DNA from 4 places in the Rhizobium sp. AN80A genome. Region 2 is predicted to be linked to each of the others. Evidence: predicted binding sites of a transcription regulator. Region 2 holds the regulator's gene; each other region holds the start of a gene.
The links. Region 2 encodes LexA, which represses DNA repair genes until DNA is damaged. Its sites were predicted from a motif close to TGTTCNNNNTGTGTTCNG; they were not measured.

Region 1 (5,028 bases), 520 kb from region 2:
ACTCGAAGACAAAATTTCTGACGATTTTCGATTCCGACAAGGCAGGCGCGAGATTTGATATCGTGCAGGTGACCGACATCTTCAAAGCGAAGACACAAATTCAGTCTGTGATCCAATCATACATCGGAAACGGCGGTTAAGTGGCAATGGGTGAGCGGGCTTTCACCCGCTCACCCATTCCTTCAGCCGATCACGTCCCGACGATCTTGTTGCAAGCGAGCGCGATCGCCGGATTGCCGACGACGGCCAGTACAAGGGACATTGCGATCAGGGATAGCGAGTAGCGTTTCATGGCATCCTCCTATTTGGGCCCGCGGTTCATGGTGCGGGCGTGGGGAGTATGCGGGAAGCGGGCTCATATGCGAAGTCACGAATGGGTGACGGCGGATCGCCGCCGCCGCGTTTCGTCAGCCGACCGCCTCGACAAAGCCATCCAGCACCCGCTTTTCGCCGGCCTTGTCGAATTCGATCGTCAGCTTGTTGCCCTCGATCATCTTGATGTTGCCGTTGCCGAACTTCATGTGGAAGACGCGGTCGCCGACGGTGAATTTCGAGGGCTGGGTCGCTGTCGACTTGGCGACGAGTTCGCCGTCGATGGTGCGGGTCTTCGGGCCGCTTTCGCCATAGCCGATGCGCTCGACCGAATGGCCGGAGCGGGAGCCCCAGTTGTCGCGGGTGGCGTCGTTGCGGTTTTGCTGGGCGCGCTTCCAGCCGGGGGTGGAATAGCTGTTGGCGAAGGGCTCGGCCTTGTCGAAGCGCGACTGGCCGTAGCCGCCGCGGCCGTAACCGCCGTAGCTCTGCTCGACCTCGGCGACCTCGACATGGGTGTCGGGCAGTTCGTCGAGGAAGCGCGAGGGGATGGTCGATTGCCACAGGCCGTGGATGCGGCGGTTGGAGACGAACCAGATGTGGCAGCGGCGCTTGGCGCGGGTCAAGCCCACATAGGCGAGGCGGCGTTCTTCCTCGAGCCCGGCGCGGCCGGTCTCGTCGAGCGAGCGCTGGTGCGGGAAGAGGCCTTCCTCCCAGCCGGGCAGGAAGACGGTCTCGAATTCCAGCCCCTTGGCCGAGTGCAGCGTCATGATCGAGACGGCGTCGAGGTTCTCGTTCTGCTCGGCGTCCATGACCAGCGAGACGTGCTCGAGGAACCCTCGCATGGACTCGAAGCTCTCCATCGAGCGGATGAGTTCCTTCAGGTTGTCGAGGCGGGCGGGGGCGTCGGCGGTCTTGTCAGCCTTCCACATGTCGGTGTAGCCGGACTCCTCGAGGATCTGCTCGGCGAGCTCGGTATGTGACGTGTTTTCAAGCCTTTCCTGCCATCTGCGGAAAGATTGAATCACGTCGAACAGCGCCTTGCGGGCCTTCGGTTTCAGCTCGTCGGTCTCGATCATGTCGGCCGCTGCCGCCAGCATCGGGATGTCGCGGGCGCGGGCATAATCGTGCAGCGCGCGCACGGTGGTGTCGCCGAGGCCGCGCTTGGGCGTGTTGATGATGCGCTCGAAGGCGAGGTCGTCGGCCGGCTGGGCGACGAGGCGGAAATAGGCCATGGCATCGCGGATTTCGAGGCGCTCGTAGAAGCGCGGGCCGCCGATGACGCGGTAGTTGAGGCCGAGTGTCACGAAGCGGTCTTCGAACTCGCGCATCTGGAAGGAGGCGCGCACGAGGATGGCCATGTCGTTCAGCTTATGCTGATTGCGCTGCAGCTGCTCGATCTCGTCGCCGATGGCGCGGGCTTCCTCCTCCGAATCCCAGGAGGCGTGGACCTGCACCTTGATATCATCGGGATCGCGGCGGTCGGTGAAGAGCGTCTTGCCGAGGCGGCCTTCATTGTGGGTGATCAGGTGCGCGGCGGCACCGAGGATATGGGCGGTGGAGCGGTAGTTGCGCTCGAGCTTGATCACCTTGGCGCCGGGGAAATCCTTCTCGAAGCGCAGGATGTTGTCGACCTCTGCGCCGCGCCAGCCATAGATCGACTGGTCGTCGTCGCCGACGCAGCAGACGTTCTGCGGCTCGCCCTTGGGGCGCTGGGCGAGCAGGCGCAGCCACATATATTGCGCGGTGTTGGTGTCCTGATACTCGTCGACGAGGATATAGCGGAAGCGCTGGTGGTATTCCTTGAGCAGATCGGGCGTCTTCCTGAAGATCGCGATCGGATGCATCAGGAGGTCGCCGAAATCGCAGGCGTTCAGCGTCGAGAGGCGCTGTTGGTAGGCGAAGTAGAGTTCGCGACCCTTGCCGTTGGCGAAGGCGCGGGCGTCGCCCTCGGGGATGTCGGCGGGGCCGAGGCCCTTGTTCTTCCAGGTGTCGATCATGCCGGCGAACTGCTTGGCCGGCCAGCGCTTGTCGTCGAGGCCTTCGGCCTGGATCAGCTGCTTGACGAGGCGCACGACGTCGTCGGTGTCGAGAATGGTGAAATCGGAGCGCAGGTTGACGAGCTCGGCGTGGCGGCGCAGCAGCTTGACGCCGATCGAGTGGAAGGTGCCGAGCCACGGCATGCCCTCGACCGCGCCGCCGACCAGATGGGCGATACGCTCCTTCATCTCGCGGGCGGCCTTGTTGGTGAAGGTCACCGCCAGGATCTGCGAGGGGAAGGCGCGGTTGGTGTTCAATATATGGGCGATGCGGGTCGTCAGCACGCGCGTCTTGCCGGTGCCGGCGCCGGCGAGCACGAGGACCGGGCCCTCCAGCGTCTCGACGGCTTCGGTCTGCTCGGGATTGAGGCCATCGAGATAATCCGGCCGCTGGGCGCCGCCACGGGCGGCCATGGCGCGGGCGGCGAGACCTCCCGATGCCGGAGCCGAAACGGGGGCTCCTCGTGCGGGAGCCGCGGGGGCCTGCTGCTTGCGCGGCGCTTCGCCCGGCTCCTCGTCGAAGAAGGGCATATCGTCGAAACTGTTGCTCATGGCGCGTAATGTAGTGATTCGGATCGGAAAGACCAGAAAAGATGTTCTGCTTTCATTCCCGGTCCACGGGATGTTGCAGTGTTGTGGTGGGGAGCGGGTGGTGCTCGTTGGCGGCCAGTGTCCATCCGCGTCGAGCAAAACGCGGGCTTGGCAGATGCTCGGCCTTGTGCCGAGGATCCGAGCACGTCTCCGCGAATTCAACGGTGCGGATGAGCCTCAAGCGTCCAACAGCCGACCGCGCGGCGCGCCCATCACCCCTTGATGAACGCCAGCACATCGGCGTTGAAGCGTTCCGGTTCGAGCTGGGCGAGGCCGTGGGCGCTGCCTTCGTAGACCGTGAGCACCGAGCCCTGGACGATCTTCGCGGCCTTGAGCGCGGCGGCGGCGATGGGGACGATCTGGTCGTCGTCGCCGTGGATGAACAATGTCGGCTTGTCGATCTTGCGCAGGTCGTCGGTGTAGTCGACCTCGGAGAATTCATGGATGCAGTCGTATTCGCCCTTGATGCCGCCCGCCATGCCCATCAGCCAGAAGGTCTCGCGCAGGCCTTCGTTGAGCTTGGCGCCGTCGCGGTTGAAGCCGTAGAAGGGCATGGAGAGATCGCGGAAGAACTGCGAGCGGTCGAGTGCCGTGCCCTTGCGGATGCCGTCGAAGACGTCGCGGGGCAGGCCTTCGGGATTGTCCGATGTCTTCAGCATCAGCGGCGGAACGGCGCCGACCAGCACCACCTTGGCGACGCGCTTGGTGCCGTGGCGGCCGAGATAATGGGCGACTTCGCCGCCGCCGGTGGAGTGGCCGATCATGATCAGGTTCTTGAGGTCGAGATGCTCGATCAGTTCGGCGAGATCGTCGGCGTACTGGTCCATGTTGTTGCCGTCCCAGCTCTGGGAGGACTTGCCGTGGCCGCGGCGGTCATGGGCGATGACGCGGTAGCCGTTCTGGCCGAAGAACAGCATCTGCGCTTCCCAGGCGTCTCCCGAAAGAGGCCAGCCATGCGAGAAGAGGATCGGCTGGCCGGTGCCCCAATCCTTGTAGAAAATCTTCGTTCCGTCCCTGGTGGCGATCTTCGGCATGCTCGTCATCCTCTTTGCGGTTGAATGAATGGAGCGCGGGCGCATCCTCGGCCCATGGCACCGAAGAGAACATCGGAATGGCGCGAAACGAAAGCACTATTTCCCGGTTCGGCCGACATTGTCTCCGGCGGGGTCCTTGGCATGGTGTCTGGCGCGTGCGGCGGCCGGCGCGTTGTCCGCCGCGTCTGCTTGCCGGGCGGGCGAAATCAACGTGCGACGACAGGCCTTCTCCGGTCACCGACAGTTGACATTACAATGCTGTAATGGGGCGGCAATTCTCTTGCCGCTGACCGGCAAACAGACGATAATTCGCGCCGTTACGCGGCGTTAGCTTCGTACGCGCCTCTTTCGATCGACCCTGGACTAGCCTCGAGTCCCTCTGGAGACGTGAATGTCATTTTGGAAGCAGTTTACCATCTGTCTCATCGTTATCGCCGCCGGCGTTAGCGCATGGGCTTTCTTTGTGCCCGGCGCGCGCGACACGCTGCGCAATGCCGGCGTTCCCGAAGCGCTTGTCGGCAAGGCGATCGATACTGACAATGCCGACCGGGCGGCGCCCGCCGCATCCGGCGAGCAGGCCGGCAACCGTCGCTCCGGCGGCAATGGCGGCGGCGGCAGTGGGGGTGGACGCAACGCCGCTGTGCTTGTCGTCACGCAGGCCGTCGTGCCCGGGACCGTCAACGACCGGCTGAGCGCGATCGGCACCGGCGACGCGATCCGCTCGGTGGTGGTGACGCCGCAGGCGAGCGGCCTCATCCGCGAAATCCTCGTCAAGTCGGGCGACCGCGTCAAGCAGGGGCAGGTCATCGCCAAGCTCGACAGCGAAGAGCAGGTGATCGCCAAGGGACAGGCCGACGTGGCGCTGAAAGCGGCGGTCGAGAAGTCCAGCCTCTATAACAATATCAAGTCCAGCGTCTCGCGCATGGACGTGTTCGACCAGGAGATCGCCGAGCAGAACGCGCGGCTGCAATTGCAGGCCGCGCAGCTCAGTCTCGACCGTCGCAACATCCTGGCGCCGATCGACGGCATCGTCGGCATCATGCCGATCAATATCG
Region 2 (5,028 bases):
CCGATGGGGCGTTGTCGGGGTCTTCATGCGTCTCGACGAACACGCCGGCCACACCGACGGCGACCGCCGCGCGCGCCAGCGTCTCGACGAATTCGCGCTGGCCGCCGCTCGAGCCGCCCTGCCCGCCTGGCTGCTGCACCGAATGGGTCGCATCGAAAACGACCGGCGCGCCCATCGCTTCCATGATCGGCAGCGAGCGCATGTCGGAGACCAGCGTGTTGTAGCCGAAGGAGGCGCCGCGCTCGCACAGCATGATGTTCGGGTTGCCGCTGGCATTCAGCTTGGCAAGCACGTTCTTCATGTCCCACGGCGCCAGGAACTGACCCTTCTTGACGTTGATGGCGCGGCCGGTCTTGGCAGCGGCAACCAGGAGATCCGTCTGCCGGCTAAGGAAGGCCGGGATCTGCAGGACATCGACCACGGTGGCCACGTCGGCGCACTGCTCTTCGCTGTGGACGTCGGTGAGGACCGGGAAGCCGAACTCCTTCTTGAGATCGGCGAAGATTTCGAGCCCCGCTTCAAGCCCGATGCCGCGCTGCGCCGACAGCGACGTGCGGTTTGCCTTGTCGAAGGACGACTTGTAGACGAGGCCGATGCCAAGCTTGTCGCAGAGTTCCTTCAACGTGCCGGCGACCATGAAGGCATGCTCGCGGCTTTCGATCTGGCACGGGCCGGCGATCAGAGACAGGCGGGCGCTGTTGGAAAACACAACACGGCCGGCGCCTTCGCCCACGGCCACTTCGGAATTGGTTTCAGTCATCGTTTCTCCTCGAAGGCGAAGAGTGCACCCTGGCCGGGCGCGGCCTTCACCAGAATTCGATTGTTCTTGCGTGTGTAGGTGATCCCGTTAGCAGCCAAATGCGCCTCTGTCACGGCGAGATCGGCAACGGCGAAAACAATCGCCGAGCCGCGCAAACCGCGATCGGCTGTCGACTGGGACAGATCGTAATAGGCGTCCAGCCCATCCGGCGACAGGATATTGATACGGACATTGCCCGCGTCGAGACTGACACCGAAGGCCTCCTGGCGTGACGCGGCCGCATCGGACGCCAGCTGCAACAGCGGCGCGAACGCCTTGGGATCGGACGACGAGAGCACGATCGACGCGATCCCCGATACGCCGTTGGCGTGCGTCTCCAAGGCCTTGCGGTCGCTTGGCAGCGGATTGACCCGCTGGCAGGCGAAGAGGAAGAAATCGGGCGCGCGCAGATCGGCCGCGAAGGCCAGGCGGAACGCCGCCGTCACCTCCGACCCGTCCGGCATCCTCATCGACCTGGCGAATTGCAGCATATCACCGCCGCTCATGCCATCGGTCATAAATCGCGCGTGATCACGATCGGCGTCCGGCGTGCCGAACACGATCGCCGACAAGCCGTCGTCGCCGCACCGAAAGCGAAAGGCGCGGTCGCGCGCCGCAAACACGTTCCCGTCGGCGATGGCGGCCTCATAGGCCTCGATACTGGCGATGCCGAGCGGCTCGAGATAGGTCTTGTCGGCGAAGAAAACGCAGGCGTTCGCGGTTCCGAAGGGATGCAGCGCATCGGCAGCGACCGTGAAGCCGAGCTTGCCCAAACGCTCGCGCGCCATCTCGATGTTGACGACAGGCAGGACGACGTGGTCCAGAGGATGGGGTTCACTCATAGGCAAATCCTCCCGAAATCGGCAGAGATGTGCGCTGGCTTTCGCCACAATGCAAGAGGCGAGCGCGGTTAAATCGAATGAAGCGCAAAATCGCGACGATTCAGAGCCAAGTTTTACGAAAATTTAGGCACTTGCGGAACACATATGGAACATATAGTGTCCGTTCTGGATTTGTTTCACGACTCTGGGGTTCAATTCGATGCTCACGCGCAAGCAACAGGAACTGCTTCTGTTCATTCACGAGCGAATGAAAGAGTCGGGCGTTCCGCCCTCCTTCGACGAGATGAAGGATGCACTCGATCTCGCGTCGAAGTCCGGCATCCACCGGCTGATCACGGCGCTGGAGGAACGCGGCTTCATTCGCCGGCTACCAAACAGGGCGCGCGCGCTCGAGGTCATCAAGCTGCCGGAAGCCTATAATCCGAGCCTGCAGCCACGCCGCGGCTTTTCGCCGAGCGTCATCGAGGGCAGCCTCGGCAAGCCGCAGCCGGTGGCCGCCGCCCCTGCCCCGAAGCCGGCGCCGAGCGCCGACAACGGAAACTCGGCTTCCGTTCCCGTCATGGGCCGGATCGCAGCCGGCGTGCCGATCTCGGCGATCCAGAACAACACTCACGACATCACCGTTCCCGCCGACATGCTCGGCTCGGGTGAGCACTACGCACTCGAGGTCAAGGGCGATTCGATGATCGAGGCCGGCATTTTCGACGGCGACACCGTCATCATCCGCAACGGCAACACCGCCAATCCCGGTGACATCGTCGTGGCGCTCGTGGATGACGAAGAGGCAACGCTGAAGCGCTTCCGCCGCAAGGGCGCCTCGATCGCGCTCGAGGCAGCCAACCCGGCTTACGAAACCCGCATATTCGGACCGGACCGCGTCAAGGTCCAGGGCAAGCTCGTCGGCCTCATCCGCCGATATCACTAATCGGTGACGGGTCGCCCGCGAAGCTGTCATTGCGCCAGTCATAGGCGCGATGACGCATCCAGGGGCGATCGAGACTGCCGTAAGCGGTTTTGACGACGGGCGAGCCTTGCTCGTCGATACGGATTTCGACGGCTCCCGAGCGCCGCAAGGTTTCTCCGGTCAGGAGCATGGCGCCGGAGCGGCATGTCACCTCGCGGAGACGGACGGGTGTGACGACGATATCGGCGACGTCGCAGGCGGGACCGAGATAAGCGGCGTTTTCCAGCGTCGCGATGATGTAGCCGCTGTCGAGCGTGGTCACGCACCACGCCGTCTTCAGGCACTGGAAGCCATTATTGTTCGTCGAATCCGCTGCGCCGCGCATCATGCCGCGGGCTTCGCGTTGTTGTCTCGGTGTCAATCTCGGCCTTGGCTCGCCCTTTTTCGGGATGGACAGCGCCTCGCCATCGAGCATGTCCGGCGGCGTTTGATTTTCAATGGCAAGCGCGCGCTGCCATTGCCCCAGAATGAAGTCGGGCGGGCGTTCGCGATTGCTGGCCAGGCTGTCGCTCTTGAGCGATGCCACGAGGCTTCCATCCTCGGACACGACAAGCTCGGGCGCCGGCTCGGCCGGCAGCATGACGAGGACAAGGGTTGCAACCGCGGCACCCACGGCGCCGATCCAGCGCAGGCGCGTCAGCATCAGCCCCCAGATTAGAAAGCCGACGACGGCGATCACGAAATACCATTCGGGAATCCTGCCCGTATCGACGCTACCGCCCCAGCCCGACACCATCCTGGCGATAGCGATCACCAGATCCAGCCCGAAGCCAGCGACGATCCAAAAGGGCGCATCGAGGCCGAATGGCGTCGCCAACATGGCGGCCATTCCAAAGGGCATGACGATGAAGGAGATGACCGGCATGGCCAACAGATTGGCCGGCAGCCCGTAGCCGCTCAGCCTGTTGAAATGCTCGATCGAAAACAATGCGGTCGAGAAGCCGCCGATCATGGAGGTGAGCGCGATGCCGCCAAAGAAGCGAAGCGCGAACATGACCGGTTTCATCGCCGGATGCGTGAAAAAGACGCTCTCGCGAGGTCGTCTTCTGGTCCAGACGGCAAAGCCGGCGACCAGCGCCAGGGTCGCGGCGTAAGACATCTGGAAGCTGGGGCCAAGCACTTCCGATGGCGACAGCAATATGATCAGCAGCGCGGAGAGAGCGATATTGCGCAGACTGATCGACGGACGGTCGAACAGCGCCGCGACCAGCATGATCGCCATCATGATGAAGGCGCGCTCGGCGGAGACGGCGAAGCCGGAGATCATGTAATAGGCGGTCAGCGCCAGAAGCGCGCTGCCGGCGGCGAACTTCTTGGTCGGATAGGCCTGGGCGAAGCCGGGAAAGAGACCGAAGAACAGGCGCAGCCCGACGAAGCAGATGCCGGCCGACAGCGCCATGTTGAGCCCCGAGATCGCGACGATATGCGCGAGACCGGATTGACGCAGCGCCTCGGTCGTCTCGTTGGAGATGGCCCGTCTCTCGTCGGTGACCAGAGAGGCGGCGAAGGCGCCGGTATCACCGGACAGGATGCCACGGATGCGGTCGCCGATGCGGCTGCGCAGGCCGTAGAGCCAGGCCATGGCGCGATCTTTCGCGGAGAGCTCGACGCTATCCACCGGCGACGGGAGGAGTTGCGGCGTGCCGTAGAAAAAACCGTTGGCGCCGATGCCGTCAAAATAGGCGGAAAATGCGAAATCGCTCAGTCCCGGCAGCGCCGGCCCCGCCGGCGGCGTCAGGCGCACGCGGCCGGTCAGCCAGCCGCCGACCGCGACGGGTTCGCCGGCGCGGGCAACAAGCGAGATTTGTTCCGGTGGCCGCTTGAGAGCCGGCGTCTCCGTTCGCGTTACCCTGAGAATATAGCGCCAGCGGCCGTTGTCGTCGCCCTCACGCCGTTCCACGCGGCCGGTCACGGTCGTTGTCACCGGCGCGTCCAGAACCACGGTGGCCGCGCGCCACGTCTCGATCTGCGCGGCAAACATGCCGAGCACGACGAGCAGACCGGCCAGAGCCATGCGGCGGGTTGCCACGCGCCCGACGCCGGAAAGCAGGAATACGAGCACAAAGGCGGCCGCCCAGGCAAGCAATCGCGTCGGCGGAGGGTCGCTCGAAAGCCTGAACCATGCGATGGCGCCGGCCCCGAGCAGAACCGGCGACGCCAGGAAGAACCGGCCATGGTCGAATTCGGCGGCGAACGCCTGTCTGGCGACCACCATCTGGCGGGCGATTCGGCGGTTTGCGCGACCAAGAAAGCCTGACGAGGACTGCGTCAAGGGCGGACGTGTGACTATGGCACGGGCATTTCGCCCGGCCGCGTCCGGCAAATTGGCAATTTGCGCCGCTTCGGGTGCTTTCAAAACCGCGTTACTGGCATTCAACTCCGGCATGCAAAAACACCCGAAAGCCACCCTGACCTGCAGTCAG
Region 3 (5,028 bases), 710 kb from region 2:
AAGAAGCTCGGCCTGACAGAGGTCTGATTTGTCTCAGCCGAGGCTGTCGTAGACGGCCTTCAGCTTCGTGGCCTCGCCTTCGATCCGGAAGTTTTCCATGACATGCGCCTGTGCATTGGCCGCGAGCCGCGCCAGGCGGGTTTCATCATCCATGAGTTCCGAAACGGCCTTTGCCATTGCGTCGAGATCGTCGCGGGCAATCAGCAGGCCCGCGCCTTGGTCGCCCGTCGTGACGATCTCGGGAAAGGCGCCGACATCGGTCGCGACGACAGGCACGCCGGAGGCCATGGCTTCGAGCGGGGTGAGGCCGAAACCTTCCCAGCGCTGAGGCGCGACGAACAGATCGAGCGCGCGGTACCAGTCGTTGATGTTCGTATGCTCGCCGACGAAGAGGATGCGGTCCGAGAGGCCGGCGGCGGCGACCTTGGCCTTCAGGCCGTTCTCGAACTCGACATGCTGGGCCGTGGCGCGGCCGGCGATGATGGCGCTCCACCGAGGGTGATCAGGAAGCAGCCGCAGCATGGTGTCGACGAAGAGGTCGGTGCCCTTCTGGTGGCGCACGCGGCCGAAGCAGCCGGCGATCTTCTTGTCCGGATCGAGGCCGCATTCGCGCTTGGCTTGCGCCTTGTTCGAGGGCGGCGAGAAGCGGGCGGTGTCGATGCCGTGCAGGATCACGGTGTTGGGGACCTCGAGATAATTCGCCGTCTTGCCCGATGTCGCGATCACCGCGTCCATTTTCGAAACGAGGAACTTCGTCCAGCCGCTATGCTTGCGCTGCGAGGCGGAGGTGAAGACGATCTTCAGCTTCATGCGCAGGAGGTCGCGCATGATGAGGGCAGGGAGCATCTCGATATTGCGGCGGGCGTGCCAGACGCGGAACGGCCGGGCCGAGGGCGCGCGCCACAATTTCAAGAGATCGCGGAAGCGGATATGCGGGATCGACGCCGGCAGGCCCGGCCCGAGCGCCGCGATCTTCTGACCGAGCGCTCGCTGAACCGGAACAAGCTGGATGATCGTCGATGTGACGCCGGACAGACGCTTCTTGAAGTTCGGCGCTATGATTTCGACGTCGGCTATATCGACGATGTGCGATCGGCCGCGATCCACCAAGATCCTCAGCCCCAGGTGATGGCCAGAACTTCGTAAGCCTTGGAGCCGCCTGGCGCGTTGACTTCGATGGAATCGCCGACTTCCTTGCCGATCAGCGCGCGGGCGATCGGGGAGGAGATGGAGATGCGGCCGGCCTTCACGTCGGCTTCCTGGTCGCCGACGATCTGGTAGGTCTTTTCTTCCTCGGTGTCCTCGTCGACGAGCTTCACCTTGGCGCCGAACTTGATCGTGCTGCCGGACATCTTGGAGAGGTCGATCACTTCAGCGCGCGCCGTCAGATCCTCGAGTTCGCCGATGCGGCCTTCGTTGTGGCTCTGCGCTTCCTTGGCGGCATGGTACTCGGCGTTTTCCGACAGGTCGCCATGGGCGCGGGCCTCGGCAATTGCCTCGATGATCCGCGGGCGTTCTTCCTGCTGACGCCAGCGCAGTTCTTCCTGCAGCTTGACGAAACCACCCTGCGTCATCGGTACCTTATCAACCATTTTCCTGTCCTTCAGTCCTTGTGTCGGCTAGGCAGAGACACAAAAGAAAACAGGTCCCGAAGGGGAACTTCGGAACCATGCCAAAACGCTATCTGCTTCGTTTATAGCAGATAGCCTCCGTCGATTTCCAGAGAATTCGATGAAGCGACTTGCAACCCCTCATGGCTTTTCGCGTCAAACTTGAAAAACGACAATTGGAAGCGGCTTTTCTTGACTGTTAGCGATAGAACATATAGTGAACATGGCCATGAAGAAGTCACTCGAAGAGCGGTTGGCCATCCTCTCGGACGCGGCCAAATATGATGCCTCCTGCGCCTCCAGCGGAACGACCAAGCGCGATTCCAGCAAGAGCGGTGGGCTTGGTTCGACGGAAGGTGCGGGCATCTGCCACGCCTATGCGCCGGATGGACGATGCATTTCGCTGTTGAAGATACTGCTCACCAATTTCTGCATCTACGACTGCGCCTATTGCATCAACCGCTCCTCCAGCAATGTGGAGCGGGCGCGGTTCACGCCGGAAGAGGTGATCTGGCTGACGCTGGAGTTCTATCGGCGCAATTATATCGAGGGGCTGTTCCTCTCGTCGGGGATCATCCGCTCCTCCGACCACACGATGGAGGAGATGGTGCGGATCGTGCGCGAGCTGCGCACCACGCATAATTTCCGGGGCTACATTCACCTCAAATCCATTCCCGAGGCCTCGCCGCATCTGATCGAGGAAGCCGGGCTTTACGCCGACCGGCTGTCGCTCAACATCGAGCTTCCGACCGATCGCGGCATCGCGCAGCTGGCGCCGGAAAAGAAGCCCGCCAGCATTCGCCGCTCGATGGGCGATTTGAGATTGAAGATCGAGGCGGCGTCCGAGCCGACATTGCAGACCAAGCGGCGCAAGCGTTTCGTGCCGGGCGGGCAGAGCACGCAGATGATCGTCGGTGCCGACGGGGCCAATGACGCGACCATTCTCGGCACCAGTGCGCAGCTTTACGGAAGCTACGGGCTGAGGCGCGTCTATTACTCGGCCTTCAGCCCCATTCCCGACTCGTCGAAGAACCTGCCACTGATCAAGCCGCCGCTGATGCGCGAGCATCGCCTCTACCAGGCCGACTGGCTTTATCGCTTCTATGGTTTCGGGATCGACGAGATCACGTCCTCGCAGGAGGGCGGCATGCTCGATCTCAATCTCGACCCCAAGCTCGCCTGGGCGCTCGGCAACCGCAACGATTTCCCCGTCGACATCAACAGGGCGCCGCGCGAGACGCTGCTGAGGGTGCCGGGACTGGGGACGAAGACGGTGAAATCGATCCTCTCGGCGCGCCGTTTCAGAAAGCTCAGGATCGAGGATCTGACGCGGCTCGGCGTGTCGATCAAGAAGGTGCAGGCGTTCATTTCGGCCGAGGGCTGGTCGCCGCGCCGGCTGATCGACCGGCCGGATCTGAGGGCGATGTTCGAGCCGAAGCCGGAACAATTGTCGTTGCTGTGATGATGACCGTGTTGCTGGAGGGCCGGGGGGAATTGGCCGAGTGGCGCGACGCTGCGCGGCGGCTGGCTGCCTCGGGTGTCGCGCCCGAGGAGATCGAGTGGCGTGAGCGGTATCGCGAGACCGATCTGTTTGCCGCGCCTGAAGTGTCTTCGAAGCTGCCGGCGCTCGATGCTTCCAAGCCGTTGACGGTGCCGCCCGCCTTTATCGGGCTTGCGGAGGCCGTGATCTGCCATAGCGATCCGATGCGGTTCTACCTGCTCTATCGGCTGCTCTGGCGGCTGCAAGGCGATCGTTCGCTGCTCGACGTCGCCTCGGACGAGGACGTGGCGCGGGCACGCGCGATGGACAAGAGCGTGCGCCGCGACGCCCACAAGATGACCGCCTTCGTGCGGTTCAAGGAGGTCGGCTCGGGGATATCGCTCAACGGGCGGCGGAAGTTTCTTGCCTGGTTCGAGCCGGATCATCACATCGTCGCCCGCAAGGCGCCGTTCTTCCAGAAGCGGTTCAACGACATGGACTGGGTGATCGCGACACCAAGGGGCTCGGCTGCCTGGGACGGCGAGAAGCTGACCGTCAGCCATGATCCTTGCGAGAAGCCCGATCTCACCGATCCGGCCGACCAGCTGTGGCGGACCTATTACGCCAACATCTTCAATCCGGCCCGCCTCAAGGTAAAGGCGATGCAGGCGGAGATGCCGAAGAAATACTGGAAGAACCTGCCCGAGGCCGATCTCATTCCCGGCATGATCGCCGATGCGGAAAGCAAGGTTCTTGATATGGCGAAACGCCAGGCCAGCGAGCCGCTGCCGTTTCACGACCGGCTGCAGGAAGCCGCACGCAGAGTGCCCGCAGCACCTCAGGCGCCCGTGGGCACGCTGGCGGCTCTACGTGAAGAGGCGGCCGTCTGCACGCGCTGTCCGCTGCATGAGAAGGCGACACAGACGGTGTTCGGCGAGGGGCCTGAAAATGCCAGCGTTATGTTCGTCGGCGAGCAGCCTGGAGATCAGGAGGATCTCGCCGGGCGGCCGTTCGTGGGGCCTGCGGGCAAGGTGTTCGACCAGGTGGCCGGCGAGGCGGGGATCGACCGGCAGTCGGTCTATGTGACCAATGCGGTGAAGCACTTCAAATACGAGCCGCGCGGCAAGCGCCGCATCCACCAGCGGCCGAACATAGGCGAGGTTACGCATTGCCGCTGGTGGCTCAATCTGGAGATCGAGCTCGTCAAGCCGAAGCTGATCGTCGCCATGGGCGCCACCGCGCTGACGGCGCTGACGGATACGAAGCACAAGCTGTCCGATATCAGGGGGCAGCCGATCAGGATGGGCAAGGAGCGAACACTGTTCGTCACCGTCCACCCGTCCTATCTGCTGCGCATTCCCGACGAGCGGCTGAAGGCCGAGGAGATGGCGCTGTTTCGGGCGGACATGGTGCGGGTGCGGGAGCTGATGGCCGGGATGGCGCACTATTTTAGCCATTGATCGGTAATGTCGGGCGAGATGTTTTGGAGCTTGCTGTTTAGCTCTTTCAACTTTGATTGACTGGAATTTACTGAGTTACTTACTCCGCCAATATCGCTATCGAATTTCTTGAGATCACTCTCTATGGAGTTCCAGTCGAATGTTGGCTGCGACGTTACACCGCCATCTTTGCAAAGTTCCGGAGAGGCCGCGCAGAATATGGCATTTCCACTTGATTTTGGCGAAGCGGGCCCAGTTGCGGCCGAAGACGCTGCCTGGGCGGCTATAATTCTGTCGACCTGAGTTCTTAACGTAACAAGAGCCTCTTTCAAGCCGTTGATTGCGGTTCGATTTTTGTCCGATGCGCCGGACGCCAGAGCTAGAGCTCCTGCGATTGTTTCGATTTTTCCTTCTTCCTTCCCCCAGGAAATATTCGCGAAGACCGCGGAACCGCATAGTGCTGTTCCGAATGCCACTACGCCAAGAAGGGCAGCCGTTG
Region 4 (5,028 bases), 1.9 Mb from region 2:
CCCCGGTCATCCTCGACGCGGAAATAGTCGCGGGGCGGAGCCTGCGCGCTGTCGACCCACCATTCCATGGCCAGCCGCTCCGGTCCTTCGCTTTTGACAACCCGGTGGCGCATGCGGCGCCAGTGAAAATTGGCCGGCGCGCCGTCAGGTACCTCGATGGCGAAGGCGTCCATAGGCTCCGCTTTTTTCAGGAGGCGCGTGGGTCTTTCGCTGCGCGAGGGCAGTGGGTTTCCTTGCTCGATCCTCGCGGACAGGCCGTCGATGGCGGGAACCGAAGTCACGGCCCTTTCGGGCAGATGGCTCTCGCGCAGCTGGAAGGTCCGCAGGCAATCCGATCCCAATCGCGCGGAGACGCGATCGACGAAGGCGGCCAGCGACGCATCATTTTGCTGATGTCCCTCGAAATCGCTCTGGGCCGTATCGAATGTCTCGTGGCGAAGGACATTGAGGCGCAGGATCTCGAACCCGTAGCCGGCGTCGAGATCGTCATGGACGGCCTGCAGGCGTTCGGCGAACAGGACGGCGATGCGCCTGGGCTCCCGCAGCGGCCTCGTCGTGCCGGCCGCGATGCGGAATACCTTGCCATCGACGCGAAACAGGACGAGTTCGAAAACGCGTCCGCCGACACCGCGTGATTCCAGCGAGGGTTTCAGCGCATGGGCGATCTGATCGGTCACGGCGAGAATCTCTTCTTCCGCCGCGACCGGTTCCATCAAGCGGCGCTCTGCCGAGAGGCTGGCGACAGGCAGACGCGGCGATATCGGCTCCTCGTCCGTTCCAAGCACCTGGTCAAGCCGCAACAGCACGCTTGCGCCGAAACGGCGGGTCAGCGGCGCGCGCGGAGTTTCCATCAGGTCGCCAATATACTTCAGCCCCATCTTCGTGAGGGCTGTGACCGTATCGTCCGAGAGGCGAAGTGCTGCGACCGGAAGAGGGGCGACGACCCGTTCCGTCTCGTCCTCTTCGATCACGCCTCCCTGGCCGAAGCGGCTGACCGCCCAGGACAGGCCGGGGGAGGAGGTGATCGCGCCACGGACGTCGATGCCCATTTGAAAGAGCCTGGACAGGATATCCTGGAGCAGCGCCTTTTCGCCGCCGAAGAGATGGGCGCAGCCGGTGATGTCGAGAAACAGCCCATCCCTGCCGTCGAGCGCCACCAGCGGCGTATAGCGGTCGCACCAGTCGGCGATGCCTTCGAGAAAGCGCAGGTCGGCGGCCGGGTCCTCCTCGATCACCTCGATCGTCGGGTGGATGGCGCGGGCTTCGGCGACCCCCATGTTCCTTTTCAGGTTGATCGCTTCGGCCGCCTCGTCCAGCGCCGTCAGCCGCATGGTGTTGGCATGACGGCCGGAGCAGACGATCGGCGACGTCTCAGGACGATTGCGCAAACGCCAGGCGAGACCCCACTTCTTCCTGGATATGCGGTCGGTCGGCAGATGCGGGAAATGCAGCGCCAGAATGCGCTGAGCGTTCGCCTGGAAAGTGAGTGTCGGCTGATGGGCGGACAGGGAAAAACCGGCGGTCATGGGGGTTCCACTCCAGAAGAATGGAGAAGGGAGCCGGGTTTCGGCTTTTCTCCAGGGTGAGGCGAAAGATCGGATTGCCGATGCTGCCGCCCAGCATCGAGCCATCGGGCAAGGGCCGCGCCGTGGATGGCGCGGGTTCGGCAAGGAAGCGGAAGATGGCGCTGCTGGCCTCTTCCTCCGCTGCCTGCCGCAACAGGAAAAGCGGGCGGCGCGATGCCTTTGCCCGCAAGTTGAGGCGGCGGCTTTCCGTCAGGCCGAAGGGCCTGGGATTGCCGCGAACCTCGAGAATGGTGGCCGGAAAGACGCCGCTTTCGACGGCGGTTTCCGCCAGCCATAGCGCGTCTTCCAGCTTTTTCGGGGCGGCGTGCAGAAACAGCCGCGGCTTCAGGCCGAAATCGCTCAAGCCGACGGCATAGGGCCGTCCCGCCTCCATCGTCGCCACTGTGTCGGCGATCCAGAGGATCGGCAGCTGACCTTTGGCGCCTTCCGCTTGCCCGTGCTGGAGCATGGCCGCGAGCGCCAGGACGAAGCCGCTGCTTGCGCCGGCATTGCGCAGCAACGTCGTACGGATCTCTGTCAGGCCATCGAGCGGCAGGCCGCCGTCGAGAGCTTCATCCAGAGCGGGGATGCCAAGCGGCAGGCGCAGGACGTCTTCGGTTTCACGCTTGTCGAGAACGGTGTCGGCCAAAGCCTGGTTCTCCGCCGCCGCCAATGCCGGAACCGGTTTTCCTTCAAGCTTCGCAATGGTTTCGCGGAGCGCAAAAAGCCGCTCGCGCGCCACGGCCGACTGTGCCACGACGTCACTCCATCTATCGGATGTTCCTATTATGTTCTTATGGATTCCAGAGCTCGACCGAAGAGTCAACAGCCGTTTGATGTGAATTTATTCCTGCCCTTGATTCCGCTCTCGAAAATCAGCTGCAAAGGCTCTATATGGGCGGCAAAGGAAAGGAGCTTTTATGGCTCGCATAGACCAGAGCGACAATTGGCAGGATCGCCACGCTCCGACAATCAGCACGTTCGAGTCCCTGGCGATGGAGGCTTACAGCCATCTGCCGGAAGAATTCCGTGCGCTGACCACCAATCTGACGATCGAAATCGAAGACTTCCCCGACGACGACGTGTTCGAGGACATGGCGCTGGAAACGCCCTTCGATCTGCTCGGCCTGTTCGAGGGCCGCGGGATTTCCGAACGCTTCACGCTGGAGACGGGCGAACTTCCCAACCGCATCCGCCTTTACCGGCGGCCTATCCTCGATTACTGGGCAGAGAACGACGAAACGCTGGGCGATATCATCACCCATGTGCTGATCCACGAGATCGGCCACCATTTCGGTCTCAGCGACGACGATATGGAGCGGATCGAGGCGAGCGCCGAAGAGGCGGCCGAGCGTTAAGTGGCCGGCCGCTTTGTCTGAGCGCTTACTGCTCGGAGAGCTTCATGTCGGGGTGGTAGTCCTTGCCTTCGACATGCTTGACGATTGCCTGGGCGCACATGACCTGGCCGGTCTGCGAGTTGAAAGTCATAGCCGGGGAGCCGTTCAGCGACCAGCCCTTGTTGAGGGCGTCGGTTACCCGGTGGCAGAAGGCGGCGTCGTCTTGGCCGGTCAGAAGGCGGTATAGCTTCATTTCATCGTCTTTCAGTTTGCCGTCGGGCCTTTCGCCTTCAGGCGTTCCGCAATCAGGCGGGCTTTATGAACCAGAGTTTCCGCCTGGACAAGATGCAGCCGCTCGATCATGCGGCCGTCGGCATTTATGACGTTGAGGCCATCCGTGGCGGGGTCGGCGAAGGCTTTGATGATCGCCTCAGCTTCGGCAATGGCGGATGAGTCCGGCCCGAAATGCCGGTTGGCGGGCTCGATCTGCGCGGGATTGATCAGCATCTTGCCGTCAAAGCCCATGGCGCGCGCCTCGGCGCACTCGGCATCGAACGCATCGATATTTTTGAAATCGTTGAAGACGCTATCGATCGCGCAGAGGCCGTAAGCCCGAACGGCCAGGATCACCTGCATCAGCCAGGGGACGAGATACTGCCGGCCGGGTTGCGGCAAGACGCCGGTTTCCTTTCTGAGGTCGTTGAGGCCGACGACGAAGCAATCGAGCCTTGAGCCCGCCGTTCGCCCTGCCTCGGCGATCGCCGCAGCATTGAGGATGCCGCGAGGCGTCTCGATCATGGCCCAGATGCGCACTTCATCAGGTGCATCGGCATCGGCGAGAAGATCCCCGGTCGCCATGATATCCTGCGGTTCGTTGACTTTCGGCAGCAGAACGGCGTCCGGCTCCAGCACGCTCACGAGCTCCATGTCGGCGCGACCCCAGCTGGTGTCGAGACCGTTGATGCGGATGATGCGTTCCTTGCCGTCGAGCGGTTTGCTTCGGAAGAAGGCGGCCAGGTTCTCGCGCGCTTCGGCTTTTTCTCCGGCGCCACGGAATCCTCGAGGTCGAAGATCACCGCGTCGCAATCGAGCTGATGGGTTTTTTCCAGGGCGCGAGGGTTGATCGCGGGAACGCTGAGCACCGAACGGCGCAGGTTCATCGAACGGGGAAGGGCAGACTGGTTCATCACGAATGTGTGTCAAGCTTTGTGACCGATGGCAAGACAACAAAAAGCCATGCTTATCTTGCAGAAGACAAGACGAAGGACCACATTCCTTTCCTAGAAAGGTTTCAAACCCATGCAGAATATTCGTTCCGTCTTCCTTTTGCTTGCAGGCGTCACCGCATTCGCAGCATTGGCGCTCTTCACCTTCTCGGTGACGCTCGCCGTCGGCGCCATCTTGACGGTGCTGATGGTCGGTCGCGCGCTCTCGCTGAAGATGAAGGCGGCCCCGGTCTGCGCAAGGGCGAAGTCCAAGACGCGCGATGGTCAGCCCATGCGCATCTGGAACGACGGTCGCGGCACGATCATCGATCTCTGATCGCGTTTTTCTGATCGCTTCTGGTCTGATCGCTTCTGCCAGCCGCATTTATTTCATTCGGTCTGTCGGCTGGCGTTTTGCTCGCGCGTCCTAGATGCAGCAAGGCTTTTGCCTGCAAAAGCATCACGCAATGGAGGACTGCATGGAAAGCGAAACGCAAACCGGCCAGATGGCCATGCCGCCGGTCAAGAACGGGCTTCTGCCCTACATCACCGTCGATGGCGCGCTGAAGGCGGCGGAATTCTACAAACGCGCTTTCGGCGCCGAGCAGGCGTTCGTCGTCCCGCCCGATGACAAGGGGCGTACGATGCATGTGCATCTCTATATCAACGGCAGCTCGCTGATGTTGAGCGACGCCTATCCCGAACACGGCCATCCCTTCCTGAAGCACCAGGGTTTCTCGTTGCAGCTCGTCGTCGACGATATCGATTTCTGGTGGGAGCGTGCGGTCAAGGCCGGCGTCGAGGTGGTCATGCCCGTCGAGCGCATGTTCTGGGGCGACCGCTATGGCCAGCTGCGCGACCCCTTCGGCGTCTCCTGGGCGATGAACGAGCCCGCCAAGGCTGGCTAGATCAGCCGCGCCC

Region 1: P3R82_RS14320 (UvrD-helicase domain-containing protein) is a predicted target of LexA. The motif match lies at 2,943-2,960, and genes of this name have one in related genera.
Region 3: P3R82_RS13455 (putative DNA modification/repair radical SAM protein) is a predicted target of LexA. The motif match lies at 1,817-1,834, and genes of this name have one in related genera.
Region 4: P3R82_RS26235 (metallopeptidase family protein) is a predicted target of LexA. The motif match lies at 2,344-2,361, and genes of this name have one in related genera.

Annotation. Positions count from the first base shown of each region.
Region 1 is NZ_JASJPX010000003.1:567,119-572,146, forward strand. It holds gene P3R82_RS14315 (type I restriction endonuclease) at 1-140, shown strand, start outside; gene P3R82_RS14320 (UvrD-helicase domain-containing protein) at 408-2,900, opposite strand; gene P3R82_RS14325 (alpha/beta hydrolase) at 3,152-3,973, opposite strand; gene P3R82_RS14330 (efflux RND transporter periplasmic adaptor subunit) at 4,365-5,028, shown strand, end outside.
Region 2 is NZ_JASJPX010000003.1:1,086,761-1,091,788, forward strand. It holds gene kdsA (3-deoxy-8-phosphooctulonate synthase) at 1-760, opposite strand, end outside; gene P3R82_RS16900 (VOC family protein) at 757-1,641, opposite strand; gene lexA (transcriptional repressor LexA) at 1,841-2,566, shown strand; gene P3R82_RS16910 (ComEC/Rec2 family competence protein) at 2,547-4,820, opposite strand.
Region 3 is NZ_JASJPX010000003.1:381,215-386,242, forward strand. It holds gene P3R82_RS13440 (Lrp/AsnC family transcriptional regulator) at 1-27, shown strand, start outside; gene P3R82_RS13445 (glycosyltransferase family 4 protein) at 34-1,086, opposite strand; gene greA (transcription elongation factor GreA) at 1,116-1,592, opposite strand; gene P3R82_RS13455 (putative DNA modification/repair radical SAM protein) at 1,840-3,072, shown strand; gene P3R82_RS13460 (UdgX family uracil-DNA binding protein) at 3,072-4,550, shown strand; gene P3R82_RS13465 (hypothetical protein) at 4,535-5,028, opposite strand, start outside.
Region 4 is NZ_JASJPX010000003.1:2,955,259-2,960,286, forward strand. It holds gene P3R82_RS26225 (DNA polymerase Y family protein) at 1-1,331, opposite strand, end outside; gene P3R82_RS26230 (hypothetical protein) at 1,372-2,322, opposite strand; gene P3R82_RS26235 (metallopeptidase family protein) at 2,486-2,923, shown strand; gene P3R82_RS26240 (DUF1737 domain-containing protein) at 2,949-3,155, opposite strand; partial or broken gene P3R82_RS26245 (CoA ester lyase) at 3,167-4,089, opposite strand; gene P3R82_RS26250 (hypothetical protein) at 4,202-4,444, shown strand; gene P3R82_RS26255 (glyoxalase/bleomycin resistance/extradiol dioxygenase family protein) at 4,587-5,015, shown strand.